Regions from separate parts of the Azospira sp. MPR-LB4 genome, predicted to be linked through region 2. Evidence: predicted binding sites of a transcription regulator. Region 2 holds the regulator's gene; the other holds the start of a gene.
The links. The regulator FliA, encoded in region 2, starts transcription of late flagellar genes. The targets are predictions, from matches to a motif close to CTAAAGTTNNNNNNNNNNNNGCCGNTA.

Region 1 (6,478 bases), 750 kb from region 2:
TTCCGAAAAGTCCTGGTGGCCCGGGGTGTCGAGCAGGTTGATGACGCAGTCCCGGTAGTCGAACTGCATCACCGAGCTGGCCACGGAAATGCCCCGCTGCTTTTCGATCTCCATCCAGTCGGAAGTGGCATGGCGGCCGCTCTTGCGGGCCTTCACCGTACCGGCCGCCTGAATGGCGCCGCCGAACAGCAGCAGCTTTTCGGTCAGGGTCGTCTTACCCGCATCCGGGTGCGAAATGATGGCAAAGGTCCGCCGCCGCTGGGCTTCCGCGGCAATGGCCTGGAGTTCTGCGCTCATGGAAAAAACTTTCAGGGGAATTCAGGGACAGCGGCGGGCGGGGAGGCCCCCCGACCGGCTGGTCAAGGGGCGGGATTGTACCACTGAGGGGAAGACAGGCAGGAGCGGGACCAGAGTGCCAGGCTAGGGCTGGGCCACCCCGTACTTGGTACGGCCACACTGAGCGCACCGAAGGACGGTTTTCTTTGACAAACCAATCATATGGAAGAGCCCGAATGCAACCAGTCCACCGACGATGGCAACGAATCAAAGGCCTCGATCAGTAAAGAGAAAAAGGCTCAGGAAGCCGAATACGCAGACACCGACAATCACGACACCGACGACGTCCAGGGGGTTGGGGCGCGACCGCTCGACTTGCTGGAGAGCAGAGCCGCAATGGTCACATATAAGTGAAAGCGTCACCGAGGATACCGTTTGACGTGAAGGGCAATCGGAGCCGTCAGCACAGGAAATGGTTAGTCATTCCGGCGAACCAAGTGTGTAGACAAAATCAATTCAACTATTCGATACATATCCATCGGAACAACTTTCTCCCGACCAATAGCGCCTTTTAGTTCTTTGGAGGACTTAGCCATATCGCCATACACACTAAGGATTACGAGCTTAATTTTCAATTTCCGCTTCGATTAGCTGGGAAAGTCTGTCCCAAATAACCTCTTGCTCTGATTCATTCATACCATAAACCGGCTTTTCTGGTGAATTTAGCGCCTGAAATCTAGACAAATTTGCATCGCGTGAAAATCTACATGGTTTAAGTATCACTGGAACGATCTTTGTTCCATCAAGTTGCGCCTTTTCTAATATTGGAGGAAGTTCGTTATCAATAATAAAATCTGATGCGAGAAAATCTGCACTCACAATCAGGACTGCTATTGCAGCTTGATGTAGGGCAGTATCTATTTCCTTCTTCCAGTGATCTCCCACTTTTATTTTTGTGTCATCCCAAACATCTACAACCCCTAGCTTCTCTAATGGTTTCAAATGAACTCTAAGGCGCTCTAGATGTGCAGAATCTTTATGCGAATAGCTAATGAAAACCTTTTTATATTTATTTGCTGTTACATATTCTACTTTACTACTCTTAGCTTCTATTGACTCAATTTTCCGTAGAAAAACTCTACCTCCGGTTCCAATCGTAGACTTCCACACGCCATCAATATTTGAGGCGTCATGGAACTTTCCATTCACAGTTACGATTCCGTGAGCAGATGCCGGGTCTAACTTAACGGTCACAGTCTGACCATTAACGTTGAGAGTTTGATAATTCGGTTTATCGAAAAAATTCATGTCTGGATGGAGCTCTGCTTGGAGCGTTTCCCCTGCGACTGATCCCGAGACGGTGTAAACGGCAGTGCCGTTTACCGGATCATTAATCCGTGCACTTCCGCTTATTTGAACGCCATGTTGTGTAAACTCAACAAACACATTTGCATTGTTTGTCCCAGCGATATGGCCGGACCAATCTCCAGATACATCAATCATTCTTAATCCTTATATTTGAGGCAACGTTCTTTTGGCGAGAAATGAGTAGAAAATGACAAATAGGTCAAATAAACCGGCGAGGTATCCAATAAGCCGGAAGAGCGAGCAGACGGCAAAGGAGCCACCATGCGGCATTCCACTTCCTTATTATTTATTTGCATAATTCTCCCCGCCTACAAACCGGACATCCCTGACGAACAATCATACGTCATACCCAGCGTACTCCCCAAGCCACCTCATCCCCCTGCCCTCAAAGCATCCATCGGCGGCACCCGCAGCAGGCGGGAGGCTGCGAGCCAGCCGGCCAGGGTCACGGCCAAAGCAGCGCCGACGATGGCCGCCGGGAAGACCCACGGCGCAAACTGATACTCCAGATTGAAGACTTTGGCGGCCAGGAGCCAGCCGACGCCCTGGCTGCCGGCGGCGGCGATCAGGCCCGACAGAGCGCCGACGGCGGCGAATTCGGCCAGGAGGGCGCCCCGCAGTTGCTGGCGACCGGCGCCCAGGGCGCGCAGCACCGAGAGTTCGTAGCGCCGCTCGTCGTGGGAGGCGGCCAGGGCGCCGTAGAGGACGATGACGCCGGCAGCCAGGGTGAACAGGAAGACGAACTGCACGGCCCGGGAGACCTGATCCAGCACCGATTGCAGCTGGCGCACGATGGCCGCCACGTCCACCACCGTCAGGTTGGGGAAGCGCTTGACCAGTTCCCCCACCCGGTTGGCGGCATCGTCGGGCAGGTGGAAGCTGGTGATATAGCTGGCCGGGTACGGTTCCAGCACGCCGGGCGGAGCCAGGACGAAGAAATTGACCCGCATGGAATCCCAGTTGAGCTTGCGCAGGCTGGTGACGGTGAGTTGCACCGGTTCGCCGGCCACGGTAAAGGTCAGCTCGTCTCCCACCTTCACGCCCAGGGTTTCGGCCAGGCCCTTTTCCACCGAGGCGCTGCCTTTGCCATCCTTCCCCTGTTCGCCGGGGGCGAACCAGCGGCCCTGGGTGATGCTGTTGCCGGGAGGCAGGTCGGCGGCCCAGGAAAGGTTGAATTCCCGCTCCACCAGGCGCTTGGCCCGGTCGTCCTCATAGTCAGCCGGGGTCGCGGGGCGGCCGTCGATGCCGGTGAGGCGGCCCCGCACCATGGGCAGGAGTTCAGCGCGGATGCCCATGCGCCCCAGGGCTTCCCCCACTTCCTGGCGCTGCTCGGGCTGGATGTTGATGACGAAGCGGTTGGGCGCGTCCGGCGGCGAGGCCTGGCGCCAGGCCTGCATCAGGTCGCCCCGGGTAACGGTGAGCAGCAGCAGGGCCATCAGGCCCAGGGACAGGGCGACGATCTGGGCCACGCTGGACAGGGAGCGTCGCTCCAGGCCGGCCAAGCCGTAGCGCCAGCCAAAGCCCACCGCCGGCCCGACCCGGCGCAGGGGCTTGAGCAGGGCCAGGGCCAGACGGGCGATCAGGGCGGTGAGGCCCAGGGCGGCGGTGAAGCCGCCGGCGGCGTAGGCCCCCAGCTTGGGCTCGCCGGCGGCCCAGAAAAGCAGGCCGGCCAGGGCCGCCAGGCCAATGCCGTAGGTGGCGAGGATGGAGGCGTCCGGCTCCCCCAGTTCCCGCCGCAGCACCCGCAGGGTGGGCACCTTGCGCAGTTGCAGGAGGGGCGGCAGGGCGAAGCCGAAGAGCAGCACCAGTCCGGCCACCAGCCCCTGCAGGGCGGGCCACAGGCTGGGTGCCGGCAGGGGCGCGGCCAGCAGGTTGGCCAGCCAGGCGTGGAGAACGAAATGGGCGCCGAAGCCGATGGCCAGCCCCACTGCCGAAGCGGCCAGGCCGAGAATGAGGAACTGGCCCAGGTACAGCCCCAGCACCTGGCCCTGGGGCGCCCCCAGGCAGCGCATCACGGCGCAGGGATCGAGATGACGCTGCAGGTAGCGACGGATGGCCAGGGCCACCCCGGCGGCGGCCAGCACCACGGCCAGCAGGGCGGAAAGGCCGAGGAACTGCTGGGCCCGGTCCACCGCGGTGCGGATTTCCGGGCGGGCATTGCTGGCGTCCTCCACCCGCTCGCCCCGGGTCAGGCGGGGCTCGGCCCAGCGGCGGTAGTCGGCCACCGCCCGGTCCGGGCCGGCCAGCAGCAGGCGGTAGGCGACCCGGCTGCCAGGCTGGATCAGCCGGGTGGCGGGCAGATCGGCCAGGTTCATCATCAGGCGGGGGGCGACGCTGAAGAAATTGACGCCCCGGTCCGGCTCCAGGGTCAGCACCCCGGCCACGGTGAAGCGGGCCTGGCCCAGGTTGAGGCTCTGCCCCGGCCCGCTGCCGAACTGGGTGGCGAGGCGCTCGTCCAGCCATACCGTGCCGGCCTGGGGCCCGCCCTGGATCTCGCTGTCGGGCGCCCCCAGGCCAGGAGCCAGGCGCAGCTTGCCCCGCAGGGGATAGTCGCTGGAGACGGCCTTGATATCTGCCAGCTGGGCCCCCTCCTCCCCCGTCACCATGCTCGGGAAAACCTGGGTCTGGGCCATCTGCAGGCCCCGCCGCGCCGCCTCGGCGGCAAATTCCGGGGCCAGGGGATGGTCGGAGGTCAGCAGCAGGTCCGCCCCCAGCAGCTGGCGGGACTCCCGCTCCAGGGCCTGGCGCACCCGGTCGGTGAAAAATCCGACGGAACTGATGCTGGCCACCGCCACCACCAGGGCCAGGGCCAGCAGGCGCAATTCACCGGCCGAGAAATCCCGGCGCAGGAGGCGGAATGCGAGTGAAAACATGGACAACTCCGGCGAAACGAGACGCAACGGCACCGGACAACCCCACGGAGAGCCGCGCCAGGCTTGAATCTACAAAAAAAGGTAAAGAAACGTTCAAGTCATTGAAAAAAATGACGTAATGGCAGATAGAGCGAGAAATGCGACCGCCAATATATTTCGGAGACTATCATGCCCAACGACATCGCCGCCCCCCAGGGGCCCAGCCAGCAGACTGCCAGCGCCAACAGCGGCAATTCCCGTGTTTATCCCCAGGAAGAGCATCGGGCGTTGAAGGTCGATACGGCCACCAAGCAGTTCAAGGTCGGCATTCTGGAATCCGCCCTGCAGGTTTCGATCCAGGCCGGCAACGACTCCCAGGCCCTGCTCTTCCGCACCGCCATCGACCGCATCAACGAGGTGCTGGGCATTTCCGAGGGCCCCGACGCGCTGCAGAAGGCCGCCAGCCAGGACAACTCGCCGGAGGCCACCGCCGCCCGCATCCTCTCCTTCACCACCGGTCTTTACGCCGCCTATGCCGCCAAGCGGCCCGACGACGATCCGGAACAGGTGGCATCCGACTTCGTGGACGTGATCCGCAGCGGCTTTGAGAAGGGTTTCAACGAAGCCAAGGACATCCTCAAGGGCCTCAACGTTCTCAACGGCGAGGTGGAAGCCGGTATCAACAAGACCTACCAGCTGGTGCAGAAGGGCATGGACGACTTCCTCGCCCAGTTGCGCAAGCCGAAGGAAGAAACCCCGGCAGCGACGGTAACCACGCCCAGCGCCACAGCCTGAACCCGGCGGCCACGCCGCCCTCCCCATGCAAAACGGCGGCCCCTGGCCGCCGTTTTCTTTGTAGCGTCAGCGGGCGCCGTACCCCAGCACCCTGGGCCCGCCCTACTCCCAGTCCCGCAGCCGCTCCACCGCCTGTTCGATGCGGCTCACCGCCACCACTTCCAGCCCGGGAAGGGGCTGGCGCGGCTTGTTGGCCTCGGGTACCAGGGCCCGGGTGAAGCCCAGCTTGGCCGCTTCCTTGAGTCGTTCCTGGCCCCGGGGCGCCGGGCGGATCTCGCCGGCCAGGCCCACTTCGCCGAAGACCACCAGCTTTTCCGGCAGGGGCCGGTTCTTCAGGGAGGAAATGATGGCCAGCAGCACCGGCAGATCCGCTGCCGGTTCGCTGATCTTGACCCCGCCCACCGCATTGACGAAGACGTCCTGGTCGAAACAGCCGATGCCGGCGTGGCGGTGCAGCACCGCCAGCAGCATGGCCAGCCGGTTCTGCTCCAGGCCGACGGAAAGGCGCCGCGGGCTGCCGCCCATGGTGGTATCCACCAGGGCCTGGATTTCCACCAGCAGGGGCCGGGTGCCTTCCTGGGTCACCAGGACGCAGGAGCCGGCCACCTCCTGGCCGTGCTGGGAAAGAAACAGGGCCGAAGGGTTGGAGACGCCCTTGAGCCCCTTGTCGGTCATGCCGAAGACGCCCAGTTCATTGACCGCGCCGTAGCGGTTCTTCACCGCCCGGATGAGGCGGAAGGAGGAATGGGTGTCGCCTTCGAAATACAGCACCGTGTCCACGATGTGTTCCAGCACCCGGGGCCCGGCCAGGGCCCCTTCCTTGGTCACGTGGCCCACCAGGATCACGGTGACGCCGGTCTGCTTGGCCAGCCGGGTCAGCTGGGCGGCGCATTCGCGCACCTGGGCCACGGAGCCGGGGGCCGAGGTGAGCTGGTCGGACCACAGGGTCTGGATGGAGTCGATCACCGCCACCTGGGGCTTTTCCGTCTGCACCACGCCGAGGATGCGTTCCAGGTTGATTTCCGCCAGCAGGGGCAGGCGCTCCACGTCCAGCTGCAGGCGCCGGGCCCGCAGGGCCACCTGCTGCCCCGACTCTTCGCCGCTGACGTAGAGCACCTTGTGCTGGGGCGCCAGGGCGGCCAGGGCCTGCAGCAGCAGGGTGCTCTTGCCGATGCCCGGGTCGCCGC
Region 2 (6,478 bases):
GTGCTGGCCTACGTCTATCAATTGAACCGTTATCGGGAAGTCGGCGGCAGCTATCCGGTGCCGCCCCGGGATCTGCCCATTCCCCAGGATATGATGGTGGAGGCTGCCAATGGCTAGTAACGCCATGTCCCTGCAAGGCCTGTTCGGGCGCCTCAATCCGCGCCAGCTGGCGGCACCCGTCCTGATCCTGATGATCCTGGCGATGATGGTCCTGCCCCTGCCGGCCTTTGCCCTGGACCTCTTCTTCACCTTCAACATCGCCCTTTCCATCATCGTCCTGCTGGTGGCGATCTACACGCTCAAGCCCCTGGACTTCTCCGTCTTCCCCACCATCCTGCTGGTGACCACCCTGTTGCGCCTGTCCCTGAACGTGGCCTCGACCCGGGTGGTGCTGCTGCAGGGGCATACAGGGCCGGACGCCGCCGGCAAGGTGATCGAAGCCTTCGGCCACTTCCTGGTGGGCGGCAATACGGCGGTGGGTATCGTCGTCTTCCTAATCCTGGTGATCATCAACTTCATGGTCATCACCAAGGGTGCCGGCCGGGTAGCCGAAGTGGCGGCCCGCTTCACCCTGGACGCCATGCCCGGCAAGCAGATGGCTATCGACGCTGACCTCAATGCTGGCCTCATCGCCGAGGACGAGGCGCGCCGCCGCCGGGCTGAGGTGGCCAGCGAAGCCGATTTCTACGGTTCCATGGACGGTGCCTCCAAGTTCGTGCGGGGCGATGCCATGGCCGGCATCATCATCATGCTGATCAACGTCATCGGCGGCCTCATCGTCGGCGTCCTGCAGCACAACATGGACGTGGGGGTGGCGGCCAAGAACTACACCCTGCTGACCATCGGTGACGGCCTGGTGGCCCAGATTCCGGCGCTGATCATTTCCATCGCTGCCGGTATGGTGGTGACCCGGGTGGGGGATGACCAGGACATCAGCAGCCAGTTCCTTGGCCAGATGTTCGCCAATCCCCGGGTGATGTGGATTACCGCTGCCATTCTCGGGATCATGGGCCTGATTCCGGGTATGCCCAACTTTGTTTTCATCCTCCTTGCCGCCATGTTGGGTGGCTTGGGTTACCTGCTTTCCAAGCGGGCCGAACTGGTCAAGACTGCGCCGGTGCCGGTGCAGGCGCCGCCGGCTCCCGAGAACATGGAAGCCAGCTGGAACGACGTGGCGCCGCTGGACGTGCTGGGTCTGGAAGTGGGCTACCGTCTGATCCCGGTGGTGGACAAGTCCCAGGATGGGGAACTGCTGCGGCGCATTCGTGGCATCCGCAAGAAATTTGCCCAGGAAGTGGGCTTCCTGGTGCCGCCGGTGCACATCCGGGACAACCTGGAACTGCGCCCCAACGCCTATCGTATCCAGCTGAAGGGGGTCGAGGTCGGCGGCGGCGAAGCCTTCCCCGGCCAGTTCCTGGCCATCAATCCTGGCCGCGTGGCCGGTACCGTGTCCGGAACCCCGACCAAGGATCCGGCCTTCGGCCTGCCGGCTGTCTGGATCGACGCCAGCCTGCGGGAACAGGCCCAGTCCTACGGCTACACCGTGGTGGATGCCTCCACCGTGGTCGCCACCCACCTCAACCACCTGATCCTGTCCCATGCCGCCGAACTCCTGGGGCGCCAGGAAACTCAGCAGCTGCTGGACCATCTGGCCAAGGAAATGCCCAAGCTGGCCGAGGATCTGGTGCCCAAGGTCATTCCTCTGGGAACGCTGCAAAAGGTGCTGCAGAACCTGCTGGAAGAGGGTGTGCATATCCGCGACATGCGCACCATCATCGAAACCCTTGCCGACCACGCGCCCCGCAATGCAGATCCGGAGGCCCTGACCTCCACCGTGCGCGTTGCCCTGGGCCGCAGCATCATCCAGCAACTCTATCCCGGCACCGCCGACATGCAGGTGATGTCCCTGGACCCCCAACTGGAACGCATCCTGGTCCAGGCCGTTGCCGGTTCCGGCGAAGGCAGCCTGGAGCCCGGCCTGGCCGATACCCTGATGCGCGAGACCGCCGCCGCCGCCCAGCGTCAGGAAGAGCTGGGCCTGCCCGCGGTGCTGCTGGTGCCGGCCAGCATCCGTACCCTTCTTTCCCGCTTCCTGCGGCGCACCGTGAGCCAGCTCAAGGTGATCGCCCACAGTGAAGTTCCCGAATCCAAAATCATCAAAGTCACCTCGCTCATCGGGGGTAGATCATGAACGTCAAAAAATTCATCGCCGTAAATGCCCGGGAAGCCCTGCGTAAGGTCAAAGAGACCTTGGGTCCCGACGCCATCATCCTCTCCAACCGGGGCGTTCCCGGCGGCGTGGAAATCATGGCGGTCGCTTCCCGCGACATGGCCATGATCGTGCCCGGCCCCTCCCGGGACGAGGTGGCGGTGGAGGACTACAAGGTCAGCCTCTCCAGCGCCTCCCGCCCTGCACCAGCTGCGGCGCCGGCCCGGCCTGCCCCTGCTCCCCGAGCCGCAGAAATGCAGCCTTCCCAGCGTGGTGCCGCTGCAAACCCCGCCAGTGGCCCCATCCCGGCCGTCGCCCGCCCGGCTCAGCGTCTGGCGCCCCGTCCCGAGATGGCCGCCCGCTCCGGCGCTACCCGTGCGGTGCGCGAGGAAGAGGAAATCCCGGCTGCGGTCATGATGGAAGAGATCCGCGCCCTGCGCAAAATCGTCGAGCAGCACATGGCCGGTTTCGCCTGGGGCGAGACCGCCCGCATGGAGCCGGTGAAGACGGACATGCTGCGCCAGATGCTGGATGCCGGCTTCTCCCCCCAGTTTTCCCGCGAACTGCTGGCCGAACTGCCTGCCGAACTGGATGCCTCCCAGGCCCAGGCCTGGATCAAGGGTGCCGCCGACCGTTCCCTGCTGACCATCGGCAACGACAACGACATCATCGACCGGGGCGGCGTGTACGCCCTGGTGGGTCCCACCGGGGTCGGCAAGACCACCACCACCGCCAAGCTGGCCGCCCGTTGCGTGGTGCGCCACGGTGCCGACAAGCTGGCTCTGGTCACCACCGACGGCTACCGGATCGGCGCTCACGAGCAGTTGCGTATCTATGGCCGCATCCTCGGCGTTTCCGTGCATCTGGTGCGGGACGTGGGCGATCTGCGCAATACCCTGGAAGAACTGTCCCACAAGCACATGGTGCTGATCGACACCATGGGCATGAGCCAGAAGGACCGCCTGGTGGCCGAGCAGATTTCCATGCTGATGGGCGCCAACGGCGACGTGCGCCGCCTGCTCTGCCTGTCGGCCACCAGCCGCGGCGATACTTTGGATGATGTGATATCCGCCTACCAGGGCGAAGACCTGGCCGGCTGCATCCTGACCAAGGTGGACGAAGCTGCCAGCCTGGCGACGCCCCTGGATGCCATCATGCGCCACGGCCTCAAGCTGCACTACGTCTCCAACGGCCAGCGCGTGCCTGAAGATCTGCACCTGCCTAACCGGGCCTATCTGCTGCACCGGGCCTTCAAGGACCTGCCGGAAACCTCTCCCCATCGCTATGCCGGCGTCGAGCCGGCCCTGATGATGGCCAATGCGGGCCTGACCGGCACCTATGGAGGCCGTCGTGGCTGAATTCCGGGGTGACCAGGCGGCCGGCTTGCGCCGCCTGTTCGGGCGCGAGCAACTGCGGGTGGTGAGTTTTGCCGCCGGCTGCGAAGGCGTCGGCAAAAGCGTGGCCGTGGCCAACCTGGCGGCCGCCCTGGCGCGCCAGGGCAAGGAAGTCCTGATCCTGGACGAGAATACCGGCGCCGATAACCAGGCCGCCCTGTTCGGCGTGCCGGCCCGTTATGACCTGGTGCATGTGGTGAACCGGGAAAAGCCCCTGGAAGAGGTGCTGCTCGCCGCTGGTGCCGGCGTGCGCCTGCTGCCGGCGGCCCGGGCCGTGAAGAAGCTTTCCCGTTTTTCCCTGGCCCAGAAGCAGGCCCTGGTGGAAGGCCTGGCGGAGATGGAGCATCCGGCCGACGTCATCCTGGTGGATACGGCGGTGGATCATCCCCTGGGTTTCTCGCCTCTTGGCCTGGCGGCCCAGGAAACGGTGATCGTGCTCTCTGCCACCGGCTCCGCCATCACCGAGGCCTATGCCCTGATCAAGAAAATGAGCACCGGCTACGCCCGGCGCGACTTCCGCATCCTGGTGAACAAGGTCAAGGCCGCCGCCGATGCGGAAGCGATTTTCGACAACATCGCCCAGGTTGCCAGCCAGCGCCTGCACGTCAGCCTGGACTACAGCGGCTGCATCCCCCTGGACGATGCCCTGCGCCAGTCGTCCCGACTCGCCCAGCCCGTGGTCACGGCGTTCCCGGACAGTCCGGCGGCCCGCAGCCTGCGCGGCCTGGCGGCCGACATGCTGCACTGGCCCCAGTCGGGTAGGGAAGGGGGCGGACTCGAACAATTCGTGCAACAGCTGCTACACTTGAGCCAACGCATTACGCCGAGCCCTATCCACGCCGGATAGCCCAACCGACATATGTATAACGCCGCTGGTCAGCTCGACAAGGAACAGCTCGTCCAGCGCTTCGCTCCTCTCGTCAAGCGCATCGCTTACCACCTGATGGCACGCCTGCCGTCCAGTGTGCAGGTGGAGGATTTGGTGCAGAACGGGATGATCGGTCTGCTGGATGCCATGAACCGGTTCGAGACCGGGCACGGCGCCCAGTTCGAGACCTACGCGGCGCAGCGCATCCGGGGGGCCATGCTGGATGGCCTGCGGGAGAACGACTGGCTGCCCCGGGGATTGCGCCGGGACCTGCGCCGCATCGAACAAGCCATCACCCAACTCGAACAGGAGCACGGCCGTGTTCCCACGGAAAAAGAGTTGGCCGAAGCCATGGACATGTCCCTGGCCGATTACCAGAAAATGCTGGGCGAAGCCCGGGGCCACCAACTGCTCTATTTCGAGGACTTCACCGAAGAGGGCGAGGAGGGCTTCCTGGAGCGCCACCTGACGGATCACGATGCCGATCCCCTGCGCCTGCTCGAGGAGCAGAGCCTGCGGCAGACCCTGGTGGCTTCCATCGGCGAGTTGCCGGAACGGGAAAAATTGATGATGGCCCTCTACTATGAGCAGGACCTCAATCTGCGGGAAATCGGCGAAGTCATGGGGGTGACCGAGTCCCGCGTCTGTCAGCTGCATAGTCAGGCCATCGCCCGCTTGCGGGCCAAGGTTCTGGGTGAGACTTCAGGAAAGAAGAAAAAACGCCATGGATAGCATAAGCATTATCGGTTTGCTCCTGGGGCTTGGTGCCATCATCGGGGGGCAGATTCTCGAAGGCGGGCACCTCGGCTCCCTGCTGCAGCCCACCGCCGCCATGATCGTGCTGGGGGGGACCTTCGGTGCCGTCCTGCTGCAGAGTCCCGTATCCACCGTGGTCCGGGCTTTCAAGATGCTCAAGTGGGTGTGGGTGCCGCCGGCGGTCAATCACGCCTGGATGATCAACAGCATTTCCGACTGGAGTCATGTCTCCCGGCGCGAGGGCCTGCTGGCCCTGGAGGGATTCATCGCCCAGTTGCGCGATCCGTTTATCCAGAAAGGGTTGCAACTGCTGGTGGACGGTGCGGAGCCGGAACGTCTGCGGGAGGTGCTGGAGGTGGAAATCGGCACCTATGAAGAGGAACTGAAGGCCGGTGCCAAGTTCTGGGAATCCGCCGGCGGTTTCTCTCCCACCATCGGCATTATCGGCGCGGTGATGGGTCTGATCCACGTGATGGAGAACCTGTCCGATCCCTCCAAGTTGGGGGCCGGTATCGCCGTCGCCTTCGTGGCCACCATTTACGGCGTCGGCATGGCCAACCTGGTGCTGATTCCCATGTCCACCAAACTGAAGGCTCATATTGCCCGCCTGGTGACCCTGCGGGAAATGCTGGTGGATGGCCTGGTCGGCATCGCCAACGGCGACAACCCGCGCATCATCGAGAGCCGCCTCCAGGGTTACGTGAGCTGATCCCATGGGACGCCGCAATAAAAAGCACGCGGACGAGCATGAGAATCTGGAGCGCTGGCTCGTTTCCTACGCCGACTTCATTACCCTGCTGTTTGCCTTCTTCGTGGTGATGTACGCCATCTCGTCGGTGAACGAGGGCAAGTACCGGGTGCTATCGGATTCCCTGATCACTGCCTTCAAGAACCCCTCCATCGTCGATGGGGGCGCCATCACGGTCGTGCCCAAGCGGACGCCGGACAGTGTGGTCAAGCAGATCGTGGTGAAGGAGGATCCCAAGGTCGTCGAGGCCAAACAGCAGCAACGGGACAAGATGCGCAATGTGGCCAAGGACATTTTTGCCGTCCTGGCGCCCCTGGTGCAGCAGGGCAAGGTCAGGGTGCTGGAAACGGCCCGTGGCGTCACTATCGAAATCAACGACAGCATTCTCTTCGCCCCAGGTCAGGCCCAGCTGGAACAGACCTCCATCCGGGCCATGCGGGCGGTCGGTGAGGTACTGGCGCCGACCGATTTCCCCATCACCATCGAAGGACATACCGACAACA

Region 1: AC3QLZ_RS01425 (DUF5610 domain-containing protein) is a predicted target of FliA. The motif match lies at 4,610-4,636, and genes of this name have one in related genera.

What each region holds. Positions count from the first base shown of each region.
Region 1 is NZ_CM179521.1:305,904-312,381, reverse strand. It holds gene AC3QLZ_RS01445 (peptide chain release factor 3) at 1-297, opposite strand, end outside; gene AC3QLZ_RS01440 (hypothetical protein) at 499-690, shown strand; gene AC3QLZ_RS01435 (toll/interleukin-1 receptor domain-containing protein) at 901-1,779, opposite strand; gene AC3QLZ_RS01430 (ABC transporter permease) at 2,016-4,517, opposite strand; gene AC3QLZ_RS01425 (DUF5610 domain-containing protein) at 4,686-5,291, shown strand; gene radA (DNA repair protein RadA) at 5,394-6,478, opposite strand, start outside.
Region 2 is NZ_CM179521.1:3,294,259-3,300,736, forward strand. It holds gene flhB (flagellar biosynthesis protein FlhB) at 1-117, shown strand, start outside; gene flhA (flagellar biosynthesis protein FlhA) at 110-2,191, shown strand; gene flhF (flagellar biosynthesis GTPase FlhF) at 2,188-3,567, shown strand; gene AC3QLZ_RS15475 (MinD/ParA family ATP-binding protein) at 3,560-4,450, shown strand; gene AC3QLZ_RS15480 (RNA polymerase sigma factor FliA) at 4,463-5,203, shown strand; gene AC3QLZ_RS15485 (flagellar motor protein) at 5,196-5,936, shown strand; gene motD (flagellar motor protein MotD) at 5,941-6,478, shown strand, end outside.